DNA from 2 places in the Streptomyces sp. S07_1.15 genome. Region 2 is predicted to be linked to the other one. Evidence: riboswitches for the same ligand, from Rfam matches in the RefSeq annotation. Region 2 holds a riboswitch; the other holds the start of a gene.
What was found. A riboswitch is a leader RNA that binds a small molecule or an ion and turns the genes downstream of it on or off. The one in region 2 is predicted to bind glycine.
Positions count from the first base shown of each region.

Region 1: another riboswitch for glycine. It lies ahead of gcvT (glycine cleavage system aminomethyltransferase GcvT); the one in region 2 lies ahead of gcvP (aminomethyl-transferring glycine dehydrogenase).

Region 1 is NZ_JAJBZK010000001.1:2,097,032-2,112,109, forward strand. Features, by position in the region: gene LIX60_RS08825 (ABC transporter substrate-binding protein) at 1-1,633, opposite strand, end outside; gene LIX60_RS08830 (enhanced serine sensitivity protein SseB C-terminal domain-containing protein) at 1,861-2,682, opposite strand; gene LIX60_RS08835 (enhanced serine sensitivity protein SseB) at 2,860-3,633, opposite strand; gene LIX60_RS08840 (ATP-binding protein) at 4,020-4,760, opposite strand; glycine riboswitch at 4,986-5,091, shown strand; gene gcvT (glycine cleavage system aminomethyltransferase GcvT) at 5,260-6,390, shown strand; gene gcvH (glycine cleavage system protein GcvH) at 6,491-6,874, shown strand; gene glyA (serine hydroxymethyltransferase) at 6,907-8,169, shown strand; gene LIX60_RS08860 (L-serine ammonia-lyase) at 8,394-9,776, shown strand; partial or broken gene LIX60_RS08865 (glycosyltransferase family 2 protein) at 10,002-10,162, shown strand; gene LIX60_RS08870 (MFS transporter) at 10,471-12,174, shown strand; gene LIX60_RS08875 (LysE family translocator) at 12,202-12,819, opposite strand; gene LIX60_RS08880 (hypothetical protein) at 13,117-13,479, shown strand; gene LIX60_RS08885 (DEAD/DEAH box helicase) at 13,789-15,078, opposite strand, start outside.
Region 2 is NZ_JAJBZK010000001.1:237,295-252,372, forward strand. Features, by position in the region: gene LIX60_RS01140 (DMT family transporter) at 1-499, shown strand, start outside; gene LIX60_RS01145 (aminotransferase class I/II-fold pyridoxal phosphate-dependent enzyme) at 490-1,830, opposite strand; gene LIX60_RS01150 (pyridoxamine 5'-phosphate oxidase family protein) at 1,857-2,522, shown strand; gene LIX60_RS01155 (DMT family transporter) at 2,607-3,626, opposite strand; gene LIX60_RS01160 (hypothetical protein) at 3,945-4,304, shown strand; gene LIX60_RS01165 (Clp protease N-terminal domain-containing protein) at 4,434-4,979, opposite strand; gene LIX60_RS01170 (PhzF family phenazine biosynthesis protein) at 5,347-6,171, shown strand; gene LIX60_RS01175 (CPBP family intramembrane glutamic endopeptidase) at 6,235-7,044, opposite strand; gene LIX60_RS01180 (glutamate--cysteine ligase) at 7,226-8,728, opposite strand; gene LIX60_RS01185 (hypothetical protein) at 9,202-9,789, shown strand; gene LIX60_RS01190 (DUF5999 family protein) at 10,116-10,322, shown strand; gene gcvP (aminomethyl-transferring glycine dehydrogenase) at 10,466-13,360, opposite strand; glycine riboswitch at 13,551-13,649, opposite strand; gene LIX60_RS01200 (PRC-barrel domain-containing protein) at 13,765-14,145, shown strand; gene LIX60_RS01205 (DNA polymerase IV) at 14,058-15,078, opposite strand, start outside.

The DNA.
Region 1 (15,078 bases), 1.9 Mb from region 2:
TCAGCGGGGAGACCTTCGGCGGGTTGACGTCCTTCGCGAAGGCGATGGACGGCGGGGACGAGGAGATCGGCAGGCCGGGCAGGAAGTCCATGATGACCTCATTGGCCTTCTTGTACAGCTCGGTCCGCTTCTCGGCGTCGGGCTCGGAGGAGGCGGCCTTCATGGCGTCGAAGACCTTGTCGTTCTTGAAGCCCCACTGCTTGTCGTAGCCGCCGAACCAGGTGCCGATGAAGTTGTAGCCGTCGTTGAAGTCACCGGTCCAGCCCATGAGGTACAGGCTGCACTTGCCGTTCTGGGTGGAGTCCAGGTAGTCCGGGTTCCACTTCATGGCGCGCGGCTTGACCTTGATGCCGGCCTTCTCCAGGTCCGTCTTCATCAGCTCGAACATGTCGGCCGGGGCCGGCATGTACGGGCGGGTGACCTCGGTCGGGTAGCAGAAGTCCAGGGTCGGGTTCTTCGCACCGGCGTCGGCGAGGAGCTCCTTGGACTTCTCGACGTCCTGCTCGTAGACCTTCACGTCGCCCGAGTAGCCGGCGACCGTGTCGGGCATGAACTGGCTGGCCTTGACGCCGCCTTCGGGGAGCTGCGTCTCGACGATGTTGTCCCGGTCGATCGCGTGCGCGATGGCCTGGCGGACTTCCTTCTTCTTCAGCAGCTTGTTGTTCTCCTGGTTGAAGCCCAGGTAGAAGATGTTGAAGACGTCGCGGGTCGGGACCTGGAAGCCGTCCTTCTCCAGGGTCTTCACATCGGCGGGCGCGACCAGGTCGTAGCCGTGGATGTCACCGGCCTGCAGCGCCTGGCGGCGGCCCTCCTCGGTGTCGAGGGTGCGGAACACCAGCTTCTCGACACCGGCCTTCTTGCCCCAGTAGTCGTCGAAGCGCTCAAGGGTGATCTCCTTGTTGCCCTTGTTCCACTTCGAGATCTTGAACGGGCCGGTGCCGGCGACCGTGCCGGCCTCCTGGCTGTACTTGGGGTAGGTGATCGCGTCACCCTCGCCCTTCGCCTCCTCCTTCTCGTAGGCGTCGATCGCCTTCGGGGAGTGGATGGCGAGCGCCTGGAGGGAGAAGCCGCCGGGGAGGTTGGCGGTGGCCTCCTTGACCTTGATGACCGGGGTCAGCTCGTCCTCGGCGGTGCAGGAGACGTAGTTCGCCTCGGGCGTCTCCTTGTCCTCGTTCTTCTTGAAGCCGCCCATGATGGTCTGCCAGTAGTAGGAGACCGCGCTGTTCTGGTACGTGCCCGACCAGTTGAACCAGTGGTCGTAGTTCTTGCAGACGGCCTCGGCGGTCAGCTTCTCGCCGTCGTGGAATTCCACGCCCTTGCGGAGCTTGAACTTCCACTCGGTGCCGTCCTCGCTGCCCTCCCAGGACTCGGCGAGGCCGCCGACGAGCTCGCTGCCGCCCGGCTCGTGCTCGATGAGGGCCTCGAAGGCCTGGCGGGTGACGCGGAAGGTCTCGCCGTCGCTGGCCAGGGCGGGGTCGAGGGAGGACGGGTCGCCCGCGGCACCGAAGATGAAGGTGTCGCCCGCCTCTCCCTTGCCGCCCTCGTCCCGGTCACTGGCGCAGCTGGTCACGGCCAGCCCCATCGCCAAGGTGACCACAACCGCCCGAGCGGCTCTGGATTTTCTTATTCGCATGCTCTACCCCAGGGATGAACGGTATTGAGAGGCGCTGACCGCTCGAACACTACAGACGACTCCGGCGGCGGTGAACAGTCCGCATAGCGGTGATACATACCTGAGACCCGGACAGCGCATATACCGGATATGCCCTGTTCAGGTCCGGTTGACGCGGTGCGCCCCGGCTGGTCTGGAGTGCTATCGCACTGGCGTGCGCCGTACGGCGCGGGGCCGTTGAGCCGCTTTCAGCGGGGCGCGGCGCCCGGCAGCATGCCGTGCGGCGGCGGATAGCCGTAGCCGGGGGCGGGACCGGCGCCGGGGACCGCCCCGGCCCCGGGGCCGGCTGCGTAGCCCTCGCGGTCGAAGAACGGCCGGGAGTTGGCGCGCATCCACAGCGCCACCGGGTCGTACTCGTCGGACAGGGCGACGGTCGACACCGGCAGCCCCTCGGGCACCACGCCGACGGACTGCCCCATCATCCGGCGCACGGACTCCACGGCCTGCGGCCCGTTGTCGTACAGCTCCAGGCCGATGGCCAGATACGGCACACCGACCGAGGGCTGCACCCAGGCGCGGCGCAGCGCCCGTACGGCGGGCGTGTGGTGGGCGTTCTGCGTCAGCAGGGCGTAGAACTGCGGGATCTCCACGGCCGGTTCGGTGATCCGCAGCGGGCCGGCGGGCAGCCGGTCCAGGCCGGAGGCCACCCGGCGCAGATCGGCCCAGGGGATGCCGACGCCGCCGCCGGGCGCGTGCGGGTTCAGCCACAGGCCCCAGCGGTCGGGGAAGAGGGAGGCGGCGATCTCCCGGCCGCCGACCACCTCGTGCGCCCGGTTCCAGCCGCTGGCGGCCAGCTCCTGGGCGGAGGTCACACAGGGGGCGTAGCCGTAGCCGTCGACCTCCATGTTCCCGTACTGCGCGTCGGGCGCGCCCGGATGGCCGTGCCACAGCAGCATCCACACCTGCCCGTCGGCGAGGGCCCGCAGCAGCGCCTCATAGGCGTCGTACCGGCCGGGCGTCACCTGTGGCAGCAGCTGCTCGATCTGCTCCCTGTCCCCGCCCGCGCTCACCTGGTTCCGCCCCTTCGTCTTGCCTCTCGGCACCGCCGCGGTGCGCGTCCTTCGCGCCCCGCCGGGTCATCCAACCAGCTTACGGACCGGATGCGGCGGCGCCCGCCGCCCTGTCCGCCGTCCGGGTGTCGCGCACCGGCCGTTCGCGGTGCCCGCCGCGCCCGTGTTCGAGCCGCGTCACCCGGCGGTGTGGAAGGGCCGGATCCGCGCGCGCATCCAGTCCCCGACCGGGTCGTGCGCGATGTCCAGCAGGACCATCTGTACGGGCCAGGGCACCGGCACCGCGCCGAGCGCCCGGCCGAGCGCGTCGTGCACCCGGGCCCGGTCCTCCGGTTCGCAGCGGGAGAGTTCGACACCGACGAAGAGCGCCGGCGGGTCGCCCTCGACACTCGCGAGAGTGCGGCGGGCGGTGAGCACGACCCCCGTTGTGGTGAACTCCCCGGCGGCGGCGGCCAGGAAGTCGACCGGCTCGTCCTGCCAGTCGGGCTCGAAGAGCCGCACCCGCCCGCCGGACGGCACGCCGGGCCCGGTCTCGCCGCGGCCGGTGCGGCACAGCTCGGCCACGGCGGGCGGCGGCAGCGGTACGCCGACGGAGGTGCCGCCCGGGTTGACGGCGATGCCCAGCTGAGGCGGCAGCCCGCGGGCGAACTCCCGCGCGGGCGCGACCGTGCAGGGCATGTGCGAGCCCGCGCCCCGGAGGAACTCCTCCTCCGAGCTGTATACGGGGACGCAGGCGATGCCGGCCACATCCAGGGTGGGCAGGTCCAGATCCGGGCTGGAGGGCCCGCCGCCGTTCGGCAGCGGCACCCAGATCCGGCTGCGGCCGAGCACCTCGATCAGCCGGGCGCCCGCCCCGGGGACCCCGAGGGAGGCTGCGAGCACCTCTTCCAGTTCGTTGCGGGGGAAGCCACCGGGCGCGCTGCCGGGCAGACCTCCGGACACGCCGGGCATCCCCGCCGGGGCCGGGGTGCGCTCGTGCTGCTCCGGGATGCTCATGCCGTCGATGCTCATGCCGTCCAACCACGTCTCGTCCGCGCCGCCCGGGCGCTGCGGGGCCTGTCGCCCGGAGCCCGGCACCTCCGCGCCGTCCGGCCCGCGCGGACGGCGCGGCCACCGCCCGCGGCGGCCGGGGTCGTCGGGATCCGGGAATCCGGGTAGCAGAACCCTAGCGCCAGCCCACCGGGGTACGGCCAGGGGCCCGACAGCGCGGATTCACGGTGATTCCGGGATTCTTCCCGCCGCCCGGCCGTGCGGGCCGTCCGGGCGGTGTGGGCCGTGCGGGCTGTGTGGGCTGTGCGGGTTGTGTGGGCCGTGCGGTGGCCGGGACACCGGGGCGGTCAGCCGAAGCCGATGGTGTGCAGCGCGCTCGCCGACGCCCGGTCGAGCAGCACCACGGAGACGCAGCCCTCCGGGGCCCGGCCGGCCTCCGCGCCGGCGACCAGCCGGGCCACCGCCCGGCGGTGGCGGGCGAAGGCGTAGCCGGAGACGCCCCGGCCCCGCGCGAGCTGCCCGGCGAGGGCCGTCTCCGGGGAGACATCCAGCAGCGCCAGGTGCAGACCGCGGCCCCGGCGGCGGGCGTCACGCGCCAGCCAGCGGCGCACCCAGGTCAGGGTTCCGCAGTCGTGGACGACGACGCTCGCACCCGAGCGCAGCGCCCGGCGCAGCCCGGCGTAGTGGGCGGCGCGCACCAGGGGGCGGTAGAGGGCGTAGGGCAGGGCGGCGGGCAGCCGGCGCTGCCAGCGGTCCCGGGCGTCCTGGGAGTCGATCCGGTGGACGGCGCCGCCGCGGGCGTCGAGGGCGGCGGTGGCCCGCTTGATCAGGGTGCTCTTGCCGCTGCCGGGGAGCCCGGAGACGACGAGGACGTCGCCGGCCGGGTAGCGCAGCGCGGACGGCCTGCGGCCGCGCAGGTCCGTCTCGGCGTCCGATCCGGCCGCGTCCGCTCCGGCGGCGGCCGGGCAGGCGGACGCCGTCCACTCCGCCGCGGTCTCCGGTCCGGCGGCGGGCTCCGCTTCCGCCGCGGTGCTCCGTCCCGCCGCGGTCTCCGGTCCGGCCGCGGCCCGCGGCGTGATCGCGTACATCCCCTGGACCCGAACCTGCACCCTGATCGTCCCCCCTCTGTGCGGTCACCCCCGGACTGCCCGGCCAGCCTGGCAAGAACGGTGCCGCGTTACAACGTCGATACCCGGTGCGCGGTTCCGCGATGTGCTGATGAGACGGACCCTCCGGGCCGGTTCTCCGGTTCCCTCCGGGTCGGTATTCCGCTTCCCGTGCGATGATGACCGCGCCAACTGCATACCGCCGTTCGAATCCGCGCGGGAGAGTCCCCGGTCCGGCCGCCGTGCCGCCGCCGGGGCGCCGAAGGAGCAAGTCCTCCCTTGAATCTCTCAGGCCCCGTACCGCGCGGACGAGGCAAATCTGGAAAGCGGGCCGTCCCTCCGGGGCGTCCCCACCCAAGGTGCAAGCCACGATCCCGGGTACGTACGGTTGTGGCGAAGCTCTCAGGTTCCATGACAGATGGGGAGACTGTGTTGCCGATGCCGCGCAGAGTTCCGCCACCTTCGTCAGGGAGCCACCGCCATGACCGATGCCCCCCGCCGCACCCCGCTTGACGCGCTGCACCGCTCGCTCGGTGCCTCGATGACCGACTTCGCCGGCTGGGACATGCCGCTGCGCTACGGCAGCGAGCGGGACGAGCACACCGCCGTCCGCACCCGGGCCGGCCTCTTCGACCTCTCCCACATGGGCGAGATCACCGTGACCGGCCCGCAGGCCGGGGAGCTGCTCGACCACGCCCTGGTGGGCAACCTCTCCGCGCTCGCGGTGGGCCGCGCCCGCTACACCATGATCTGTGAGCCGGGCGGCGGCATCCTCGACGACCTGATCGTCTACCGCCTCGCCGGGGAGCGGTACATGGTCGTCGCCAACGCCTCCAACGCCCAGGTGGTGCTGGACGCGCTGACCGAGCGCGCCGCCGGCTTCGACGCGGCCGTGGCCGACGACCGCGAGAACTACGCGCTGATCGCGGTCCAGGGCCCCGAGTCCCCCGGCATCCTCGGCTCGCTCACCGACGCGGACCTGGACGGCCTGAAGTACTACGCCGGGCTGCCCGGCACCGTCGGCGGCGTCCCCGCCCTGATCGCCCGGACGGGCTACACGGGCGAGGACGGCTTCGAGCTCTTCACCGCCCCCGACGACGCCGAGCCGCTGTGGCGGGCGCTCACCGCGGCGGGGAAGGACGCGGGCCTGGTCCCCTGCGGCCTGTCCTGCCGGGACACGCTGCGCCTGGAGGCCGGGATGCCGCTCTACGGGCACGAGCTGAGCACCGCGCTCACCCCGTTCGACGCCGGGCTCGGCCGGGTGGTCAAGTTCGACAAGACCACGAACGGCGGCCGCTTCGTCGGCCGTGAGGCGCTGGAGGCCGCCGCGGCCCGCGCCGCGGAGGCCCCGCCGCGGAAGCTCGTCGGCCTGGTGGCCGAGGGGCGGCGGGTGCCGCGCGCCGGGTACGCGGTGGTGGCCGCGGACGGCGGCGAGGTCATCGGCGAGGTCACGTCCGGCGCCCCGTCGCCGACCCTCGGCAAGCCGCTCGCCATGGCGTACGTCGACCCCGCCTACGCCGCCCCGGGCACCCCGGGGGTGGCCGTGGACATCCGCGGCCGCCACGAGCCGTACGAGGTCGTGGCCCTGCCGTTCTACAAGCGGCAGCGCTGAGACTCCCGCCCCTCCCCCGCGTTCCCCGTCTCCCCCGTCGTCCGTCCCACGTGTCAAGACCCGTACACGAGCACGTCACCGAATCCAGGAGAATCAGGTCATGAGCAACCCCCAGCAGCTGCGCTACAGCAAGGAGCACGAGTGGCTGTCCGCCGCCGAGGAGGGCGTGTCCACCGTGGGCATCACCTCCCACGCGGCCGACGCGCTCGGTGACGTGGTCTACGTCCAGCTCCCGGAGGTCGGCGACACGGTCACCGCGGGCGAACCCTGCGGTGAGCTGGAGTCGACCAAGTCGGTCAGCGACCTGTACGCGCCGGTCTCCGGCGAGATCACCGAGGTCAACCAGGACGTCGTGGACGATCCCGCGCTGGTGAACTCCGCCCCGTACGAGGGCGGCTGGCTGTTCAAGGTGAGGACCGACGAGAGCGCGGGCGAGCCCGAGCTGCTCTCCGCGGACGAGTACGCGGCCTTCACCGGCAACTGAAGCCCCTCCCTGCCACCGATCGGGAAGACCTGATGTCGCTTCTCAACGACTCCCTGCACGAAGCCGACCCGGACGTCGCCGCCGCCGTCGACGCCGAACTCGACCGCCAGCAGTCCACCCTGGAAATGATCGCCTCGGAGAACTTCGCGCCCGTCTCGGTGCTGGAGGCCCAGGGCTCGGTCCTGACCAACAAGTACGCCGAGGGCTACCCGGGCCGCCGCTACTACGGCGGCTGCGAGCACGTCGACGTCGTCGAGCGGCTGGCCATCGCCCGGATCAAGGAGCTGTTCGGGGCCGAGGCCGCCAACGTCCAGCCGCACTCCGGCGCCCAGGCGAACGCCGCCGCGATGGCCGCCGTCCTCAGCCCGGGCGACACCATCCTGGGCCTGAACCTGGCGCACGGCGGGCACCTCACCCACGGCATGAAGATCAACTTTTCCGGCAAGCTCTACAAGGTGGCCGCCTACCACGTCGACGCCGAGACCGGCCGGGTCGACATGGACGAGGTCGAGCGGCTCGCCAAGGAGGAGCGGCCCAAGCTGATCATCGCGGGCTGGTCCGCCTACCCGCGCCAGCTGGACTTCGCGGCCTTCCGGCGGATCGCGGACGAGGTCGGCGCCTATCTGATGGTGGACATGGCGCACTTCGCCGGCCTGGTGGCCGCGGGCCTGCACCCCTCCCCCGTGCCGCACGCCCACATCGTCACCACCACCACCCACAAGACGCTGGGCGGCCCGCGCGGCGGTGTGATCCTCTCCACGGCCGAACTGGCCAAGAAGATCAACTCGGCCGTCTTCCCCGGCCAGCAGGGCGGCCCGCTGATGCACGTCATCGCGGCCAAGGCCGTGGCCTTCAAGGTCGCGGCGAGCGAGGACTTCAAGGACCGCCAGCGGCGTACCCTGGCCGGCTCGCGGATCCTGGCGGAGCGGCTGCTGGCCGAGGACGTCACCGCGGCCGGCGTCTCCGTCCTCTCCGGCGGCACGGACGTCCACCTCGTCCTGGTGGACCTGCGCAACTCCGAGCTGGACGGGCAGCAGGCCGAGGACCGCCTCCACGAGGTCGGCATCACGGTCAACCGCAACGCCGTCCCGAACGACCCGCGCCCCCCGATGGTCACCTCGGGCCTGCGGATCGGCACCCCGGCGCTCGCCACCCGCGGCTTCGGCGAGGACGACTTCCGCGAGGTCGCGGACATCATCGCCGAGGCGCTCAAGCCGAGCTACGACGCGGAGGCGCTGCGCGGCCGGGTCTCCGCCCTGACGGTGAAGCACCCGCTGTACCCCGGGCTCAAGTAGCCCGCTCCCCGGCCCGTCCCACCGGCCGGCCGGCAGTGGTACGGGGCGGAGACGAACGGCCGAACATGCCCGGTTTCCGCCCCGTATATTGCCTCTCGCCGCTCCTTGCGGCCTCTCACAGTCTTTTGCCCCACTTCGCCCGCACCGCCGTCCGGCCCCCTACCCCGTGGACCGCCGGGCGGCCCGTTTCCCCGCCACCGCGGGGATGATCCGGGAGTACCACCGTGGCCATCTCCGTCTTCGATCTCTTCTCGATCGGCATCGGGCCGTCCAGTTCCCACACCGTGGGCCCGATGCGGGCCGCACGCATGTTCGTCCGGCGGCTGCAGCGGGAGGGCCTGCTGGACCGGACCGCCTCGGTCCGCGCCGAACTGTTCGGTTCCCTCGGCGCCACCGGCCACGGCCACGGCACCCCCAAGGCCGTCCTGCTCGGCCTGGAGGGCCACTCGCCGCGCACCGTGGACGTGGAGCGGGCCGACGGCGAGATCGCCCGCATCCGCTCCACGGGACGGCTGCGGCTCCTGGCCGCCGAGGCCGGCGACGCCCACGAGATCCCCTTCGACGAGCCCTCGCAGCTCGTCCTGCACCGGCGCCGCTCACTCCCGTACCACGCCAACGGCATGACCCTCACGGCGGCGGACGCCGGAGGAGCCCCCGTCCTGGAGAAGACGTACTACTCGGTCGGCGGCGGCTTCGTCGTCGACGAGGACGCGGTCGGCGAGGACCGGATCAAGCCGGACGACACCGTGCTGAAGTACCCCTTCCGCACCGGCGACGAACTGCTGCGCCTCTCGCGCGAGACCGGTCTGTCCATCGCCGCCCTCATGCTGGAGAACGAGAAGGCCTGGCGGACGGAGGAGGAGATCCGCGCGGGCCTGCTGGAGATCTGGCGGGTCATGCGCGCCTGCGTGGACCGCGGCCTCTCCCGGGAGGGCATCCTGCCCGGCGGCCTCAAGGTCCGCCGCCGCGCCGCCAACTCGGCCCGCCAGCTCCGCGCCGAGGGCGACGCGCCGGCCCGCGCCATGGAATGGATCACCCTCTACGCGATGGCGGTCAACGAGGAGAACGCCGCGGGCGGCCGCGTCGTCACCGCCCCGACCAACGGCGCGGCCGGCATCATCCCGGCCGTCCTCCACTACTACACGGAGTTCGTACCGGGCGCCGGCGACGAGGGCGTCGTCCGCTTCCTGCTGGCCGCCGGGGCCATCGGCATGCTCTTCAAGGAGAACGCCTCGATCTCCGGCGCGGAGGTCGGCTGCCAGGGCGAGGTCGGCTCGGCCTGCTCGATGGCGGCGGGCGGCCTCGCCGAGGTGCTGGGCGGCAGCCCGGAGCAGGTCGAGAACGCCGCCGAGATCGGCATGGAGCACAACCTGGGCCTGACCTGCGACCCAGTCGGCGGCCTGGTCCAGATCCCGTGCATCGAGCGGAACGGCATGGCGGCGGTGAAGGCGGTGACGGCCGCGCGCATGGCGCTGCGGGGCGACGGCCGCCACCACGTCTCCCTGGACAAGGTCATCAAGACGATGAAGGACACCGGCGCCGACATGAAGGTCAAGTACAAGGAGACGGCCCGCGGCGGGCTCGCGGTGAACGTCATCGAGTGCTGAGGGATCGGCCCGACCGGCGCGCCCGAAACCCGCCACCGGTAAGACCCCTCCCTCCGGCCACAGTCCGGCGCCGAGGGCCCAGTACACCCATGTACCAAATCGTCCCCCTGAGCAATGGACAGGGGGACGATTTGGTACATGAATCCCGCAGCAGGTCCGCGCGGTCATCACAGGTATCTGGAACAGCTCAGCCACCATGTGGGTGTCACGCTGTGACGAGCGCCGTGGACACTGCTCACAGGGCCCGCACCCGTTCCCCGGCCGGTCTGCGGGCCTGGGCGGCGGGCATTCTGGAGGGCCTGCGCACCCCGTGCGGCGAGCGGCGTCCGATGCGCTGGCGCACCGTCCGGCTGATGACCCGGCTGGGACGACCGCCGGTCCTCTGAGCCGGCCGCGCCCCGGCGGTCATGCCGCGGGGTCGAGGCGGTCCAACTGCGCATCGCATGGGCGCAGTTGTTACAGGCAGACCTATCCGAGCGCCCCCTTGCTCACCCACGCCGGGCCAACCCTGCGCTCGGTCCGCGACCGGCCGCCACCGGGGGCCGTGCACGTGCGCGATCGGGCTCAGGTGCCGTGAGCACGACCGGTCCGGGAGCTTGCCACCGAACCGCCCCGGGCCTAACCCTTTGCCATCGACGACCGGCCCGTCATAGCGTTCGAAGCTGCTCGAACGACGGTCCGACGGGGGATGGGCATGACCGAACACGTTCCGGCGACCGCGGGGGCGGAAGCGGACGCGCGCCGACGGCAGCGGCGCGAGGGGAACACGCTGCTCGCGGCCATGCTGACCAATGGCCCGAACGAGCTCATCGATTTCGTCCTGCCGTTGTGGGCGGGAGCGGCCATCGGGCTCAGCGCCACCGAGGTCGGCGTGCTGCTGGCCGTCGAGATGGTCTTATCGATGGTCTTCCGGCCGGTCTCCGGCGTGCTGGCCGACACGTTCGAACGCCGGTACGTGGCCGCGGCGGGAGCCGCCCTCTACGGCGTCTCGGCGGCCGGCTACGCCCTCGCGCAGAACGCCCCCGTCGCCTACGCGGCAGCCGCCGTCGGCGGCGTGGGAGGCGCGCTGCTGTGGGTGAGCGTCCGGGCGATCATCAGTGAACGGCTCTCGGAGGACTCCGCGGTCTTCCCCCGGCTGCTGTCCTCCCAGGAGACCGGCGCCTGGGTGGCGTTCATCGCCGGTCTGACGCTGATCGGCCTCATCGACTACACCGGGGTCTTCCTCGCCTGCGCGGCGGCGTGCGCGGCCGCCGCTGTGCTGCTGCTGGTCTCGCCCCGGCGGCCCGGGCCCCCGCGGACCGGCGCGGAAGGCGCGGAAGGCGCGGAAGGAGAGACGGCGGAGGGAACGGCCGCGGCGGGTCTCGGCGCCGTGGGGCGCAGGCTGCGGCCCATGCTGCTCGCCGTGGTGCTGACGATGACGGCCGAGTCCGCCGTCTCCCTGCTGCTGCTCCTGCACCTGCAGCGCGGGTTCGATCTGGAAGTTGGCGAGATCGCGTTCGTGTTCCTGCCCGGCGCCATCGCCATGAGCGTCGCCGCCGAACACCTGCACAGGTATGTGGTGCGGTTCGGCCGCTCCCGGGTGCTGATGGCCGCCTCGGTCTCCAGTGCCGGGTTCGCCGTGGGGCTGGCGTGGGCGCCGAACCCGTTCGTGATCGCGGGGCTGTGGATCCTCAGCGGGCTGGCCTGGGCGGCCGTCATCCCCATCGGGCAGGCGGTGATCGCCGAGGCGTCGGGCGAGCAGGCCGGACGCGGGATGGGGGTGTACGAATCGGCGCGCCTGCTGGGGGCCCTGACCGGGTCGCTCGCGGCGGGTGTGCTCTACGACAGCGCCGACTGGACGGCGGCCTGCCTCGTCGCGGCGGTGCCTCTGCTGGCCGGGGCGGTGGTCGTCCCCCGTGCCGTGCGGAGGCTCGGGGTCGCCGACGTCCCTCCCCCGGCACCGGAGCCTCCGGGGCGGCCGGAGAAGCAGCAGGTGTCCGCCGCGGCGGACGGTGCGTCCGGTGCGGAGAGCCGGGCGGAGACGGACACCAGGACGGCGGCGACGAAGCGGGAACCCCGGCGGAAGGAGAACCAGCGGGAGGAGAAGCGGAAGCAGAAGACGCCCCGGCAGATCCGGCGTGAACTCGGCCTGCACGGCGCGCTGTTCGCGGTGGCCCAGCTCGTCCTGCTCGTCGCCGGTCTGTCCTGGATGAAGGACCTGCTCACCGGGGACTTCGGCGAACTGCTGCTCAGCGGTGGCAGAGAACAGGACTCGTCCGTCACCGGCCTGCTCTACGGCGCGGGCCGGCTGTGGACGTTCATCCTGATCGCGGATGCCCTCTGGCAGGGCGGCAAACTTCTCGTCCTGGCGCTCCGCCGCCCCTCCCCGGAGAGCCCGTCCCGGCCCTCCGGGGACTGAGCCCCGGCCGGGGGGGCGGGACCGTGGTCACCTGTTGCCGCTGAAGGCCAGCTGGGCCCCGATGCCGACGAAGGCGGCGGCGAAGGTGCGGCGCATCCAGGCGAGCACCTTCGGACGGGTGATCACATGGTCCCGGACGGCCGCGGCGAAGAGCCCGTACAGGACGAACACCACGAACGTCATCGCCATGAACACCGCGCTCAGTTCCAGCATGTGCGGAAGGGTGTTCCCCGCGCCGGCCGGGACGAACTGCGGCAGGAACGCCAGGAAGAAGATCGACAGTTTGGGGTTGAGGACGTTGATGAGCACGGCCGTGCCCGTGGTGCGGAGCGCCGACCGTCCCTCCTCCCCCGGCTCGGACGGGGTGAGCGTGCCGCGTTCGCGCAGGGTCTTCCAGGCCATGTAGAGGAGGTAGGCCACCCCCAGGTACTTGAAGGTCTGGAAGACGACCGCGCTGGTGTGCAGGATCGCGGCCAGCCCGGCGACCGCCGCCGCCAGATGGGGCACGATCCCGAGCGTGCAGCCGAAGGCGGCCACCACGCTCTGCCGGAAGCCCCGGTACAGCCCGGTGGCGATCGTGTAGAGCGCCCCGGTGCCGGGTGACACCACGATGACGAACGATGTGATCAGGAATTCGGGACTCATCGGTACGCGCCTCACTCTCTGGAGGGCCGCGACGGACCACGGTGGTTCCACGCGGGGTTCCGCGCCCCCGGCCGGCCCGGCGCTGCGCAGGCTACCGGCCGCCGGCCCCGGACGGGCCGCCACCGCGCAACCGGGAGAGCGGGTTCCGGACGATCCCGGCCGGGCGGATCCCGCCGGGTTCCGGGCCCGAAGAAAGACGGCAGCACCCGCGCGGCCCCGCGCGCCCCCTCACCGGCTCGCGCCCCGGACCCCCCGCATCGGGCCGTGCTCCACCCCCGCGCTGTAGAGTCAACGCCTATGTCGAAGCCCGATGATCTGCTGGTTGACATCGCCACCACCGTGGAGTCCGAGCAGAGCAATCAGATGTCACTCACCGTCGTTGTCCCCGGGGCCGTCATCACCGGACGCCTCGCCCCCGAGGCCGTGTGGCGCCAGCGCGTGGCCGAGGTGCTGGGAGGCTCGGACCGGCTCTCGCCGTTCTCGGCCGTCTTCACCGCGGACAGCGACCGCAAGCGCAGCGAGCCGCCCACCCACCTGCATCTCCATGTCGCCCGGATCCTCCAGGGCAGTGTGGGCATCCCCGAGACCGGCGGGATGTACCGCATCGCCATCGAGGACGTGAACGCCTGGACGGTCGGGGACTTCAGCTACTTCGGGTAGCGGGCGCACCCCCGCCACCCGGCCGGGCCGGGCCGGTCCGGTGCACCCGCCCGGCGCGTCCGCCCCCGCGGACGGCGCCCGGCGGCCCCGGGCCGCGCGGCCCGCGCCCCGGCGGCGTCCGTGCGTCCCCGCGCCCGGCGGCACGACGGCCGGGCCCGGCACCCCCCGGCGAACCCCCGTATCCGCACAGGCGGAAGCCCCGGCAGCATCCTTCGCTGCCGGGGCTCGCCGTGTGCCCGGAGGCACCCGGCCGCCGCAAGGGCGCCGGTTCCTCCGGGCGTCACACGGAACGTCGTGCGGTGCCGGGTGTCAGGCGGCGCTGCGGCGGGCCGGACGCCGGCGGCCCGCGCCGCCGTCCGTCTGCTGGGCGGAGGAGGTCCGGCGCGACCGGGACGGCCCGCCGCGCCGTCCGCGGCCCGCGGAGGCGCCGCGCTCCTGGCGCTCCGACGCCGGCGTGGTGATGACCACGGGGATGCCCGAGGGTGCCTGCGCACCGGTGATCCGGGTGAGCTCGGCATCGCCCGAGCGGACCTGGGTGGTCCGCGGGGTGACACCGGCCAGGGTCATCAGACGGGTCATCTCCCGGCGCTGGTTCGGCAGGACGAGGGTGACGACGCTGCCGGACTCGCCGGCCCGCGCGGTGCGTCCGCCGCGGTGCAGGTAGTCCTTGTGGTCGGTCGGCGGGTCCACGTTGACGACCAGGTCGAGGTTGTCGACGTGGATGCCGCGCGCCGCGACGTTGGTGGCGACCAGCACGGTCACGTGCCCGGTCTTGAACCGGCCGAGGGTCCGGGTGCGCTGCGGCTGCGACTTGCCGCCGTGCAGCGCGGCCGCCCTGACCCCGCTCTTCAGCAGGTGGTCGGTGAGCTTGTCCACGGCGTGCTTGGTGTCCAGGAACATGATCACCCGGCCGTCGCGGGCCGCGATCTCCGTCGTCGTGGCGTACTTGTCGGCGCCGTGGACGTGCAGCAGGTGGTGCTCCATGGTGGTGACGGCGCCCTGGGAGGGGTCGACCGAGTGCACCACCGGGTCGTTCAGGTAGCGGCGCACCAGCAGGTCGACGTTGCGGTCGAGGGTGGCCGAGAAGAGCATCCGCTGGCCGCCGGGGCGCACCTGGTCGAGCAGCGCGGTGACCTGCGGCATGAAGCCCATGTCGGCCATCTGGTCGGCCTCGTCCAGCACGGTGATGCCGACCTGGTCCAGCCGGCACTCGCCGCGGTCGATGAGGTCCTTGAGCCGCCCCGGAGTCGCGACGACCACCTCGGTGCCACCGCGCAGCGCGGACGCCTGCCGCCCGATCGACATGCCGCCGACCACGGTGGTGAGCCGCAGCGAGAGCGCCCGGGCGTAGGGGGTGAGGGCGTCGGTCACCTGCTGGGCGAGTTCCCGGGTGGGGACGAGGACGAGCGCCAGCGGCTGCCTCGGCTCGGCGCGGCGGCCGACGGCGGCGGTCCGCGTCAGCAGGGCCAGGCCGAAGGCGAGGGTCTTGCCGGAGCCGGTGCGCCCGCGGCCCAGGACATCGCGTCCGGCCAGGGAGTTCGGCAGGGTCGCGGCCTGGATCGGGAACGGCTCGACCATCCCGAGGCCGGTGAGCGTCTT
Region 2 (15,078 bases):
GGGCTTCATCGGCGTGCTGACGGTCCTGGGCGCCTGGCAGGGTTTCTCCGGGCAGGACCCGGCGGGCACGGCGATGGCCCTGGCCGCCTCCGCGAGCTACGCCGTCGGCTGGGTCCACGTCCGCCGCACCCTGGCCGGCCGCGCCGATTCCCATCTGGCGATGTCGAGCGCCCAGTTGCTGCTGGGTACCGCACAACTGGCCGTCGTCACCCCGCTGTTCACCTCCGTCCCGGTCTCCTTCCCGCTGGTGCCGCTGCTGGCCGTGACGGCGCTCGGCGCGCTCGGCACCGGTGCGGCCTTCCTCATCCAGTACGGGCTGGTCGCCGAGGTGGGGCCGACGACCGCGCAGATGGTCACGTACTTCATCCCCGTCATCGCGACGGCCGCCGGCGTGGCGCTGCTCGGTGAGCGCCTCGACTGGAACGTCCCGGCCGGAGCGCTGATCGTGCTGGCCGGGGCGGCGCTCACCCAGAGCCGGCGCCGCCGCCCTCAGGCGTAGCGCTCCGCGGGGGGCGGGCCGGCGGCCGCGGCCAGCGCCTCGGCCACCGTCTCGATCTCGTCCCGGGCCAGCGGCGACACGGTCACCCGCACCCCCGGCCGCGAGGCCGTGCGGAAGCGGGCGCCGGGGGCCACGGCCCAGCCGGCCCGCAGGAGCCGGGCGACCGCGCCGGTTTCATCGGGGACCGGCACCCAGACGTTCATCCCGCTCCGCCCGTGCGCCGCGATCCCCCGCCGCCGCAGCGCCGCCACGAGGGCCTCGCGCCGGGCGCCGTAGGAGCGTGCGACGGCCGCCGGGTCCACCGCGCCGGACCGCCACAGCTCCGTCACGGTGTGCTGCAGGAGATGGCTGACCCAGCCGGGGCCGAGGCGCTGCCGGCCCCGCACCCGGTCGGTGGTGAGCGGGTCCCCGGTGAAGACGGCGAGCCGCAGGTCGGGGCCGTACGCCTTGGCGGTGGAGCGGACGAAGGCCCAGTGCGGCACGCTTCCCGCCAGCGGGTGGAGGGGCAGGGAGACGATGCCGTGCCCGTGGTCGTCCTCGATGAGCAGCGTGCGCGGATGGCGGGCCAGGACGGCCCGCAGCTCCGCCGCCCGCGCCGCGCTCACCGCGGCCCCGGTCGGGTTCTGGGCGCGGTCGGTGACGACGAGCGCCCGCGCCCCCTCCCGGAGCGCCCGGTCGGCCTCGCCGGGCAGCGGCCCGTCGTCGTCGACCGCGACGGGCACCGCCCGCATCCCGAGCGCCGGCACGAGGTCGAGCATGCTGCCCCAGCCCGGGTCCTCGACGGCCACCGCGTCGCCGGGCCGGAGATGCGCGGCGAGCACGCGTTCGATCGCGTCCAGGGAGCCGGAGGTGACGCCGACGGACCCGTCCGGCACCCCGTCGGCGTCCAGCTCCGCCCGGGCGGCCCGCGCCAGCTCCGGGTCCACGGACGGGGCCCCGTACAGGAGCGGCCGCCCCGCGCGGCGGCGGGCGGCCTCGGCGAGTGCGGGCCCCAGCGGCGGCAGCAGGGCCGGATCAGGATTGCCGGTGGACAGATCGCGCCCGCCCGGGGGCGCCTCGACCCGGATGGACTCCCGTGCGGTGCTGGCCGGCCGGGCGCGGACGCGACTGCCCCGCCGGCCGTCGGTCTCGATCACCCCGCGGTCCCGCAGCAGGCGGTAGGCGGCGGCGACGGTGTTCGGGTTGACGCCCAGCTCTCCGGCGAGTTCCCGCAGGGGCGGCAGCCGCCTCCCGGGGGCGAGGGCGCCCGCGCCCACGCCCTCCTCCACGCTCGCCGCGATCTCGGCTGCGCGCCGCCCCTCGATCCGGTAATCTCCTAGCACAAAGCTCATTATGCACTAGAACAAAGGAGAACACCATGCCGGGGCCCGCCCCCTACGCACCGAGCGAGCGCACCACCCCGACCCGGGCCCGCCACCGCGCCTCGTACGACCGCGAGGTGGTGCACGCGATCCTCGACGAGGGCTGGGTCTGCCACCTCGGATACATCCGCGACGGCGCGCCGGTCGTGCTCCCGACGCTCTACGCCCGCGTCGGCGAGCGTCTGTACCTGCACGGCTCGACCGGCTCCCGCCCGCTGCGCGAGACGGAGGAGAGCGGCGGGACCGGCCTGCCGGTCTGCGTGACCGTCACCCATGTCGACGGGGTGGTGCTGGCCCGGTCCGCCTTCCACCACTCCGTCAACTACCGCTCGGTGGTGGTCCACGGGACCGCCCGGAGCGTCCTCGGCGAGGAGGAGCGGGCAGCGGCCCTGGACGCCCTGGTCGACCAGGCAGTGCCCGGCCGCTCCCGGGACGCGCGCCCGGCGAACGCCAAGGAGCTCGCCGCCACGTCCGTCATATCCGTGGACCTGCGGGAGGTCTCCGCGAAGATCCGCACCGGCGGGCCGAACGACGAGCCCGGGGACCTGGACCTCCCCCACTGGAGCGGGGTCCTCCCGGTCGCCACCACCCGCGGCACCCCGCAGCCGGCCGCCGACCTGGCCCCGTCCGTCACCGTCCCGGCCTATCTCACCTCCGGCTGAGCCACCGCCGGCCGCCCCCGCACGGCGGTGCGGAACCCGGTCCGCCGCACGGCCCCGGACCGCCGCGTCCCGGTGCGTCCGGGATCACCCGGGCGCACCGGGACGGCCGCCGGCCGGCCGTCCGGACACCGCCGCCGGGGAGGGCGGGGCGGACGCCGCAGAGGGCGGCTCCGCCGTCCGGGCCACCACTCCCGCCCCGTCCCTGGGCACCGAGCTCTGGGCGATCAGGGCGCCCGCCAGCACCGCGGCTCCGCCCAGCAGTTGGGGCGCGGACAGGTGCTCCCCCAGCAGCACCCAGGCGAGGACGGTGGCGACGACCGCCTCCAGGCACGCCACCACCCCGGCCACCTGCGGCGACAACCGCCGTACGGCCACCACGCCGGTCAGATAGGCCAGGACGGTGGCGACCAGGACCACCCAGCCGAGCAGCAGCGCCGCGGGCACCGCCGCGTCCGCCAGCTCCGCCCGCCCGGCGAGGAGGTGCCAGTCGATGCCCCACGGCCGGGCGAGCAGGGTCAGCGCGGCCGCGCCGATCAGGAACCCGTACGCGATGACGCCGGCCGGGTCGGCCGTGTCGTCACCGCCGCCGTGGTCGGACAGCACGAAGTAGCCGACCTGGCAGCAGGCCGCGCCGAGCGCCAGGAGCAGCCCGAGCGCGTCGAAGCCGAGCCCCGCCCAGACCTCCACCACACAGGCCAGGCCGCCGACGGCGAGGACGGCCCCGAGCGCCGCCGCCCGCGTCACCGGCCGCCGCTGCACGAACCGGACCCAGCCGAGGACCAGGGCCGGGGCCAGGTACTCCACGAGCAGGGCGACCCCCACCGGGATGCGCGAGATCGCGGCGAAATAGCAGACCTGCACCCCGGCGACGGCCAGCAGGCCGAAGCCGGTGAGCAGTGCGGGACGCCGGCGCAGCAGTCCGCGGTGGCGCCAGGCGAGGGGCAGCAGCACCAGTGCGGCGCCCGCGGCCCGCAACCACACCACATGCAGCGGGTCCGCGCCCGCCTCGATCAGCGGCTTGGCCGCGACACCCGAGCCGCCGAAGGCGAGCGCCGAGACGAGGGCGAGTCCGAGACCGGCGGATCTTCCACGGGACCTCTGCATCCGCTCATCATGTCAGCACCGTCGGACGATGTCATGAGTGTCGCCCCTATTGACACCTGTCGGCCATCCCGGCCGGCCCGCGCGAACTCACCGGGCGGCGCCCGGGACGTCCCAGGAGACCGTCCCACGGGCGGGCGTCCCCGCAGTTCAGCGAGGCGCATGTCCCATGATTACGCCATTTCCCTGTTCATTCGGGACAGTTCGGCCTCCGTACCCCCAGTCTGGTCATCGGAAGCAGGGCCGGGCCGGGCGGGCTCCCGCACGGGCCGGGCCTCCAGACCGTCCGTCCAACGGACCATCGGAAAGGACTCCGGACCCATGATGAACACACGCACCGGAACCGCCCGCAGGCGTCTCGCACTCACCGCCGCCACCGCGGCCCTCGCCGGCGGCCTCGCCCTCCCCGCCGCCCCCGCGGTCGCGGCACCCGCCGGAACCGCGGAGCGGATGGCCCCGGCCGCGGCGGTGGACACCCGGGGCACCGCCCCGGCCTGCGTCCGGCGGGACGTGGTCAAGCACCGGAAGAAGGTCACCGTCACCAACACCTGCGGCCGGACCATGCACGTCAAGGTGGTCATCAAGCGCGGGAGGGACCTCCCGTGCCTGACCTACCAGCACGGTGAGACCTGGACGGGCCACTGGCGCATCGGTTCCTACGGCAAGGTCGTCACCTGCTGACCCGCCTTCGGTCCGGCGTCCCCGGCGGGAGCCCGTCCCGCCGGGGACGCCCCTGTGCGGATCCGCCCGCGGCCGCCGCCACGCCGCGCCCCGTGCCGTCGGGCACCCGGCACGGACCCGGCCGGCCGCTCAGCCGCCGTCCCGGACGGCGCCGCACTCCAGCCGGGCCACCAGCCGCTCCGGGTCGACGCCGACCCGGCGCAGCACCTCCACGGCCCGGCACTCCCGGTCGGCGGCCAGGGCGGCCAGCAGGTCCGCCCCCGTCGCCCGGTCCGCTCCCCGGGCGCGGGCTCGCGTCAACGCGCCCTCCACGGCCGCGGCGGCCGCCGGCGAGAGCGGCGTCGCACCGCCCGCACGGGGCCGGAACGGCGCGTCCGACCCCTCGGCCGCGCCCCGCCAGCGCAGCCCGTAGCCGATGCTGCGCTGGGCCAGATAGCCGCGCAGCCGCAGGACCTGGGCCGGGCCGCCGTCGAACGCGGCCCGTACGTCCGGGTCGTACTCCAGGAGGCTGTGCAGCAGATGCGCCGTGTCCGTCTGCCGGTCCCCGTCGCGGACGGCGCGCCGGCGGGCACCGGAGGCCACGGACGCCGGTTCGACACGGAACCCGGAGGGCCCGGCCGGGCGGGCGGAGCGGAGCGGGCAGGAGGACGCGGTCTGCGACGTACGGTTGTGCACCCTTCCACCCCATCAGTTCCCGGCCGCTCCGGCATCCGCGCGGGGACTCATCTCCGCCTACGTCCTGGGACGGGCGGCTCCGTTCGGCATCTCCTCCTCACGGAGGAGAGCGCCGCGCGGACCGGGGGCGCGCCCGGCGGGCGTACACGCCGGGGCGGACGGGCGGTCCGCGCGGTCCCTCCCGCCGGGGATACCGGCCGGGAGAGCACCGGGGGCGCGGAAAGAACGGCGAAGGGACGGCCGAGGGCCACGAGAGGGGAAGGACCGCCGTCATGCCGCCACCGCGCCGCCCCCGGGACCGGTGAAGGGCCACCGGCCGCCCAGTGGCCTTGGTGCGCCGCCTCCGCCCCGTCCTAGGGTGCCGCCCATGAGGATTCGTATCGTCGACGCCTTCACCGACCGCCCGTTCGCCGGCAACCCCGCCGGGGTCGTCCTTCTCGACGGCGACGGCTTCCCCGGCGCCGGGTGGCTCCAGCAGGTGGCTTCCGAGGTCAATCTCGCCGAGACGGCCTTCGCCCACCGCCTCGGCCCCGGAGCGGACGCCGGCTGGGCGCTGCGCTGGTTCACCCCCGTCACGGAGGTGGATCTCTGCGGCCACGCGACGCTGGCCACCGCGCACGTCCTGCACACCACCGGCACCGCCACCGGAACGGTCCGCTTCACCACCCGCGGCGGCGTCCTCACCGCTGCCACCGGGGACGACGGCGTCATCACGCTGGACTTCCCGACCGCGCCGCTCACCGCCGTCGACGTGCCCCCGGAACTGCCGGACGCCCTCGGCGCACGGCCGCTGTCCGCCCACGACACCGGACCGGCCGTCGGCGACCTGCTGGTGGAGCTGGCCGGCGAGCGGGCCGTGCGGGATCTCGCCCCCGACTTCCGCGCCCTCGCCCGGCTCGGCCACCGCGGCGTCATCGCGACGGCGGCCGCGGGGGACCCGTCGGCGGGCTACGACTTCGTCTCCCGCTTCTTCGGACCGGCGGTCGGGATCGACGAGGACCCGGTGACCGGCAGCGCCCACACCGCGCTCGCGCCCTTCTGGTCCGCCAGGCTGGGCCGCGATGAACTGACGGGGCTCCAGGCGTCCGCCCGCACGGGGCTGGTGCGCACGGCGCTGCGCGGCGAGCGGACCCTGCTGTCCGGCGGCGCGGTCACCGTCATCGACGGAGAGCTGCTGACCGCCCCGGGCTGAGACGCGACGTCCGGTGCTCCGGGTCATGCCCGTCCGGTCGTACGCCCGGCCGGAGCGGGTCCGTCAGGGCGGGGTCGGCAGCCAGTCGACCTCGCCCGCCAGCAGCGCGTAGCCGCCGAACGCCACGATGTCGATCAGCGCGTGCGCGGCGACCAGCGGCCCGATCCGCCCCCAGCGCCGGTAGAGGAGCACGAAGACGACGCCCATCACCAGGTTGCCGACGAATCCGCCGATGCCCTGGTAGAGGTGGTACGTCCCGCGGAGCACCGAACTCGCGAGGAGCGCCGCCACCGGGGTCCAGCCCAACTGCCCGAGGCGGCGCAGCAGATAGCCGACGACCACGACCTCCTCCAGCAGGGAGTTCTGCACCGCCGAGGCGATGAGCACCGGGAACTTCCACCAGACGTCGGGGAGCGACTCCGGCACCACCGTGAGGTTGGCCCCCGTCGCCCACACCGCCAGATAGAACAGCAGCCCGGTGCCGCCGATGGCCGCCGCCACGAGCGCGCCGCGGCCGAGGTCGGAGCCGGGCCGGCGCCGGTCCAGCCCGAGCGCCCGCAGTCCGCCGGCGCCCTCGCGGAGCAGCAGATGCGCGACGAGGGCGACGGGCACCAGCGCGGTGGCGATGCCGAACAGCTGCCAGGCCAGGTCGAGCCAGGGACGGCCCGGCGCCTGGGAGCCGTTGAGGGTGGCCGCCCGGTCCTGCAGATCGCCGGGCGCGGTGACCGAGCCGGTGAAGCTGATCACCGCCGAGAGCGCGCTGGCGCCGACGGAGAGCGCCAGCACGAGCAGGGTCTCCTGCCGCAGCACCCGCTTCGCCGGCGTCTTCTCCTCGCCCGGCACCCCGGCCGCACCGCCCGACTCTGCCCGCACAACCCGCCTCCGGTCCGCCGCGTTCCCCTTTTCTACACGGCCGGGAAGCGGCACCACCAGCGCGGGCCCGCCGGACTCCCCGGCCGCCCCGGACCGTACGCCCGCCTGAACGATGACGGAGCGGCCCGCCCGGTCCGGCCCGGGCCCCGTTCCGGGCCGGGCCCCGGGGCCGTGCCCGGGCTCAGTCCGGCAGGTCGGCGGGCCAGGTGTGCACCGGCTCCCCCGTGCGCGCGAGTTCCGCGTAGCGCCGGGTGGTCGCGGCCAGCGCGCTCTGCCGGTCGAGACCCCGCTCGCGCGCCTGGCGGAAGGCCTCGGCCTGCCAGGAGGCACCGTTCACCCGCCGCCGGCAGCGCTCCTCGATGATGCCGAGGTAGTGGTCGCGGTCCGCGGGCTCCACCCCCCAGGCGTCGAGGCCGGCGGCCGCCAGCGGCAGGAGTTCCTCCCGGACCAGGCGCGGGGCGGGCATGTCCGTCACCGCTCCGCCCCGGCCCGGGCGCGGCCAGCGGAGGGTGGCGTCGATGCCGTACCGGCAGGCGGCGTCGAAGTTCCGGGACGCGTCGCCGAAGGGCAGCCGCGTCCACACCGGCCGGGCTTCCTCCGCGAGGGCGCGGACGAGCCCGTAGTAGAAGGCCGCGTTGGCGATGACGTCGTCGACGGTCGGCCCGGCCGGCAGCACCCGGTTCTCCACCCGCAGATGGGGGCGGCCGTCGCTGATGTCGTAGACCGGCCGGTTCCAGCGGTAGATGGTGCCGTTGTGCAGCACCAGTTCATGGAGGCCGGGGACGCCCTGCTCGTCGAGGACCTTGAGCGGGTCCTCCTCGTCGCAGACCGGCAGCAGGGCGGGGAAGTAGCGCACGTTCTCCTCGAAGAGGTCGTACGCGGACTCGATCCAGCGCTCCCCGAACCACGTTCGCGGCCGCACGCCCTGGGCCTTGAGTTCGGGGGCGCGGGTGTCCGTGGACTGCAGGAAGAGCGGCGGCCGGGACTCCCGCCACAGCTCGCGGCCGAAGAGGAAAGGGGAGTTGGCGCCCACGGCGATCTGCGCGGCGGCCACCGCCTGGGCGGCGTTCCACACCGCGGCGAAGCGGCCGGGGGTCACCTGGAGGTGCAACTGCACCGAGGTGCAGGCGGCTTCGGGGGCGATCGAGGCGCTGGTGTAATGGAGCCGTTCGACGCCCTCGATGTCGAGCACCAGGTTCTCCCCGCGTGCGGCCAGGATCTGCTCGTTGAGCAGGGTGTAGCGGTCCGCCGCGGACAGGTTCGCGGAGACGAGGTCCGGGCCGGCCAGGGTCGGGAGAATTCCGATCATCACGATCCCGGCGTCCACTTCCCGGGCTTTGCGGTCGGCATATGCGAGTGCGGTACGGATCTCCTCGGCAAGCTGATCGAGAACGCGGCCGGACAACCGGTGCGGCACGATATTGACTTCGAGGTTGAACTGCCCCAACTCCGTCTGGAAATCCCCGCTCCGGATGCGCTCGAGCACTTCCGCATTCATCATGCGGGGCATGCCGTCCTCGCCGGCGAGATTCAGCTCGATCTCCACGCCCATCAGATTCCTCGGGCGGTCGAACCTCTTCTCCTCCAGCAGCCGCCCCAGACCCTCCAGACACTGGTGCAGTTTGGTGCGGTAGCGCTGCGGATCCGCCAGGTCGAACCCGTCCGCCTCGACCTTCTCGCCCATCGAAGGGTCCCTCCTCCAGTGCACCGGTGCCCGGGATGATGCCCGGCCGGCCGGACCACAACGCCCCGGCGGACAGCATCTGCCCGCTAGGATGCCCAGTACACCCCGGGGGCACATTCCATCGGCATAAAGAGGCCCCGGACGGGCACGGCACAAAGGTGTGGTGAAAAACACCAGCAGGATTCGGCCGACCGGCTGCCACGGCATAACACAAGGCCACAGGTTTTGCGAACGGACAGAATGGTGGAACTCCCCCACCATCGCGGTCCGGTTTCAGTCTTGCCCGTAATACGCGCGTCGGCTAGCCGAAACGCGCCGTGAACACGCGCCGTATAAACTCCGGGTACGCGGGCAGAGAGTACGTGTCGCCGGCATTCTCCGCTCCGGCCCCTCTTCCGCCCCGCGCCACGCTGACATTGCCGTCCGCACTTGCCCAGCATCACCCGTGTCTCCGAAGTGAGAGGCGACCCATCATGCCGCTGCTTTCCCTCCAGGCGCCCAGGCCCGCCCAGCACAGCACCCTCGCGGCCCTCGGTTCCCCGGCCGCCGCGCCGGTGCTCCGCTCGCACCCCGGGCCGCTGACCCCGGAATCGCCCTTGCCGGTCCACGTCCTGGAGGGGATCACCCGGCAGGAAGGCCCACCGCCGGCCCGCCTCGCCGCGTGGCGCTTCCTGGTACGGAGCGGGGGCCGCGCGGTGGCCGCCGCCGAGACCAAGCCGACGCCGGACGGCTGGGCCTTCTCCCACTTCTTCGGGGGCCCGTACCTCTCCTCGACCGAGCAGGCCCTGCGCCAGGCGGAAGCGCTGTCGGGCATGTACCAGCCGCGTCTGCTGTCGGTGCCCGAGCTCTACATGCTCACCCTGTGGCTGCACGGCGACACCGCCGCGGACCCCGCGGAGGGCCAGCCCGCCCCCACGGATCTGCTGGTCCCCCTCGCGCCCGCGCCTCCCGGCATCGCCGCGCACCACCCGCACCGGGTCTCGGACCTGCTGCCGGTGCTCACCCTGCGGCTGGGCCGAGTGGCACCCCTGCTGGACGCGACGGCCTCACCGGCCGCCTGAACGCCGGTTCTTCCCCTCGAACACGCGCGCCCCGCGGCTCCCCCGTCCGCGGGGCGCGCCGGTGCGCCGTCACCGCACCACCGCTCCGGCCCGGCCGGACTAGTCCGCTCCGGCCATGGTGAACCACCCGAAGGGGCCGTCCTCTTGACGGCAACCGTCCGCAAGAGTGGTGCGTCATCACCCCGGAAGGGCGGGTACAGCGAAATTCCTGCGAAACACCATTCCGCGGGTAACACTGGAACCGACCAAGGAAAGGATTACGGGGGGCGGTTGTGAACACTACGTCAAGCCGCAGGACACTCACACCACAGCGAAAGATCCCTGCCATGTGCCAGCACTCCTCACCGTGCCCGACAGCCGACTCCGCCGACCGGGAAGCCGCCCATCTGGTGGCGCACCACCCCGAACAGGGCTGGAGTCTGCTGTGCAACGGCGTCCTGCTCTTCGAGGACACCGGTGAACTGCTGCCCGACGGGCAGATCATCGCTCCGCACCGGCCACTGGGCATCGAGCATGTGATGACCGCTGCCTGACCCGGCGGCCGGTAACGACGGGCACCCCACAGAGATCACTCCGCACAGGTCCGCACGATAACCGCACAGAGATCACAGGGCCGGCCCGGCAGCTCGCCGGACCGGCCCCGTTCACGCCACGCGCCGGCACCGCGCCGGAGGGGTCAGGAGTCGTACTCCTCCAGCGGCGGGCAGGAACAGACCAGATTGCGGTCGCCGTAGGCGCTGTTGACGCGCCGGACCGGCGGCCAGTACTTCTCCGCCGCCCCGACCCCCGGCGGGAACACGGCCGTCTCCCGGCTGTAGGGGTGCTCCCACTCCCCCGCCAGCACCGCCGCCGTGTGCGGCGCGTTGCGCAGCGGGTTGTCCTCGGCCGTCCACTCCCCCGAGGCGACCTGCTCGATCTCCGCACGGATACGGATCATCGCGTCGCAGAACCGGTCGAGTTCGGCCAGGTCCTCGCTCTCCGTGGGCTCGATCATCAGTGTGCCGGCCACCGGGAACGACATCGTGGGGGCGTGGAAGCCGTAGTCGATCAGCCGCTTGGCGACGTCGTCGACGCTCACCCCGGTCGCCTTGGTCAGCGGCCGCAGATCGATGATGCACTCGTGCGCCACCAGCCCGCCGGGACCGGTGTAGAGCACCGGGAAGTGCGGCTCCAGCCGCTTGGCGACGTAGTTGGCGCTCAGCACGGCCACCTGGGTGGCCTGCCGCAGCCCCTCGGCACCCATCAGCCGGACGTACGCCCAGGAGATGGGCAGGATGCCCGCGGATCCCCAGGGCGCCGCCGACACCGGGCCGACGCCCGTCTCCGGCCCGGCCGCCGGCTGGAGCGGGTGGTTGGGCAGATACGGCGCGAGGTGGGAGCGCACGGCGACCGGGCCGACCCCGGGCCCGCCGCCGCCGTGCGGGATGCAGAAGGTCTTGTGCAGATTGAGGTGCGAGACGTCGCCGCCGAACCGGCCGGGCTCGGCGAGGCCGACCAGGGCGTTGAGGTTGGCGCCGTCCACGTAGACCTGGCCGCCCGCGTCGTGCACGGCCGCGCAGATCTCTCCGATGTGCTCCTCGAACACCCCGTGGGTGGAGGGGTAGGTGACCATCAGCACGGCCAGCTCGTCACCGTGCTTCTCGATCTTGGTGCGCAGGTCCTCGGTGTCGACCTCGCCGTTCTCCGCCGTCTTCACCACGACGACCCGCATGCCGGCCATCACGGCACTGGCGGCGTTGGTGCCGTGCGCCGAGGACGGGATGAGGCAGACGGTGCGCTCCTCCTGGCCCCGCGCACGGTGGTAGGCGCGGACGGCGAGCAGTCCGGCCAGTTCGCCCTGGGAGCCCGCGTTGGGCTGCAGCGAGACCTTGTCGTAGCCCGTGACGGCCGCCAGCTGCTCCTCCAGCTCCCGGATGAGGGCGAGGTAGCCCTCCGCCTGCTCGGCCGGCGCGAAGGGGTGCAGGGCGCCGAAGCCGGGCCAGGTGACCGGCTCCATCTCGGTCGTCGCGTTCAGCTTCATGGTGCAGGAGCCGAGCGGGATCATGCCCCGGTCCAGCGCGTAGTCCTTGTCCGCGAGCCGGCGCAGATAGCGCAGCATCGCCGTCTCCGAGCGGTGCTCGTGGAAGACGGGGTGGCCGAGGTACTCGTCGGTGCGCAGCAGCCCTTCGGGGAGCGCGTCGGGCACCGCGGCGTCCAGCGCGTCGACGGAGGCGGCGCCGGCCGGGACGCCGAACGCGGCCCAGACCGCGGCCAGCTCCTCCCTGCCGGTGGTCTCGTCGCAGGCGATGCCCACGTGGTCGGCGTCGGTGAGCCGCAGGTTGATCCCGGCCTCGCGGGCGGCGGCGACGACCTCGGCGGCCCGCCCGGGCACCCGCGCCGTCACCGTGTCGAAGAACGCGCCGTGGACGACCTCCACGCCGCCGGCCCGCAAGCCCTCGGCGAGCAGGGCCGCGTAGCGGTGCGTGCGGCGCGCGATGTCCGCGAGCCCGTCCGGCCCGTGGTAGACGGCGTACATCCCGGCCATCACCGCGAGCAGCACCTGCGCGGTGCAGATGTTGCTGGTCGCCTTCTCCCGGCGGATGTGCTGCTCACGGGTCTGCAGGGCCAGCCGGTAGGCGGGGGCGCCGTCCGCGTCGACGGAGACGCCGACCAGGCGGCCCGGCAGGTTGCGGGCGTAGGACTCCCGCACCGCCATGTAGCCGGCGTGCGGCCCGCCGAAGCCCATCGGGACGCCGAAGCGCTGGGTGGAGCCGACGGCGATGTCGGCGCCGAGATCACCGGGCGAGGTCAGCAGGGTGAGGGCGAGCAGATCGGCGGCGACGGTGACGACGGCGCCCAGCTCGTGCGCCCGTTCGACGACGGCCCGCGGGTCCGTGATCCGCCCGGAGGCACCCGGGTACTGCAGCAGCACGCCGAAGACGCCGCGCTCGGCGATCTCGTCCGGGATGCCGCCGGACAGGTCGGCGACGACGATCTCGGTCCCGGCCGGCTCGGCGCGGGTCTCGATGACGGCGATGGTCTGCGGAAGGCAGTCGGCGTCGATCAGGAAGACCCCGTCCTTCACCTTGCCCACACGACGGGAGAGCGCCATCGCCTCCGCGGCAGCGGTGGCCTCGTCCAGCAGCGAGGCGCCGGCGGTGGGCAGGCCGGTGAGGTCGGCGACGACCGTCTGGAAGTTGAGCAGCGCCTCCAGCCGGCCCTGCGAGATCTCCGGCTGGTAGGGGGTGTAGGCGGTGTACCAGGCCGGGTTCTCCATGACGTTGCGCAGGATCACCGGCGGGGTGAAGGTGCCGTGGTAGCCGAGGCCGATCATGGAGGTGAGGACCTGGTTGCGGCCGGCCAGGGCCCGCAGTTCGTCCAGGACCTCGGCCTCTCCGCGCGCCTCGGGCAGCGCCACCGCCCCGGTGCTCTTGATGACGTCCGGGACGGCGGCCGCGGTGAGTTCGTCGAGCGATCCGTAGCCCACCTGGGCGAGCATCTTGGCCAGGGCCTCGCGGCCGGGGCCGATATGGCGCCGGGCGAACGGGGTGCCACGCTCCAGCCGGGAGAGGGGAATGCGGGGTGCGGTCATCTGCGGAGGCCTCCTGGTCGACGCGGACCTGCGAAGGGGCACCCTGGCGGGTACCCCGAACGGGGGCCTCCCCCTCTGTCGTCGACCTGAGAGCTTCACCGGACCCCGCACACGCGGTCCGGCTTTCACCGTCGGTGAGGAAAGGTTCCGGCACAGCCGGCCCGGCACCTGCCCTGCTTTCCAGAGTGACCTCGCCCGTGCGGTACGGGTGCCTGAGAGATTCCGGGGAGGATTTGCTCCTTCGGCGCCCCCGGCCCCGGGGGGCGGAGGACTCTCCCGCACGGGATCTGCGGCCACGGCCAGCCTACCAGCGGGGCCCCGGACCGGACCCCCGAGTGGCCGACGGGCCGGATCTGGCCTTACGTGGATTGCACGGGGAAGTCCGCCGACCAGTTGGAGGGACCGTGCACACGGGGATCGACCCGCGGAGCCTCATCGGCCGCAAGGCCTTCGACAGCGACGGTACGAAGATCGGCACCGTGGACGAGGTCTACCTCGACGACGCCACCGGGCTGCCCGAGTGGGCGGCCGTGCGCACCGGCCTGTTCGGCCGGGACGCCTTCGTCCCGCTGGAGCCGAGCGAGTTCGTCGACGGCACCCTGTACGTGCCCTACCGCCGCTCCCTGGTCCGGAACGCGCCGGACTTCGGGGTGGGCCGCCACCTCTCGCCGGAGCAGGAGATCCAGCTCTACCACCACTACGGGCTGGAGGCGGAGCTGCCGGACGGCGACGAGGAGGCCCCGGGCCGGGACGGCTCAGGACGGACCGCCGGATCCGGCGCCTGACCACCCGGCGGGCCGGGTCCCCGGCCCCCGCTCCGGCCGGGCTCCGGGCCGCCGGCCGGCCGTACCAGCGGCGGCGGCGCGGCCGGCTCCAGCGCCGGATCGTCCGCGCGGAAGGTCCGTACCCGCCCCGGCTCCGACCAGGGCTGCTCGAACCGGACGGTCACCCGGCCCAGACCGCTGCCCTGCACCCAGCCGCTCCCGTACTCCGCGTGCCGCACGTCATGCCCGGGGTGCCACCGGCGGGAGCCCTCCCGGGCGCCCCCCGCATCCCCCGCCCGTGCCGCTTCCGCCGCGGCGACGCCCTCCCCCGCGCCCTCCCCCGGCTGGTCGGGCCGCGTGCCCGCCTCCGCGTCCTCGTCCCCGCCCGGCCCGGTCCGCGCGCGGACGGCCGGAGCCGCCGGGCCGGTGCCCTCCAGCGCTGCCTGCGCGAAGAGATCCTCCTGGGTGAAGTCCGCCAGCCCGGTGACGCCGACGCCGAGCAGCCGCACCCCGCCGGTGGTGTCCACCCCGTCGAGCAGCCGCACCGCCGCCTCGCGCACCACCCCCGGGTCGTCGGTGGGGCCGCGCAGGGTCTCCGAGCGGGTCAGCGTGGAGAAGTCGTAGCGCCGGACCTTGAGGACGACCGTGCGCCCGGACCGGCCGGCGGCCCGCAGCCGGGTGACACACCGGCCGGCCAGCCGCACCACCTCCCCGTACACCCGGGTCCGGTCGTGCAGGTCCACGTCGAAGGTGTCCTCCACGGAGACGGACTTGCTGTCCCGCTCGGCCACCACCGGGCGGTCGTCCCGGCCGGTGGCGAGGGCGTACAGCGAGCTGCCGTGCGCCTTGCCCAGCAGCCGCACCAGCTCGGCCTCCCCCGCCCCGACCATCTCCTCGACGGTGCCGATGCCCGCCCGGCGGAGCTGCTCGGCGGTGGCGGGCCCGACACCGGGC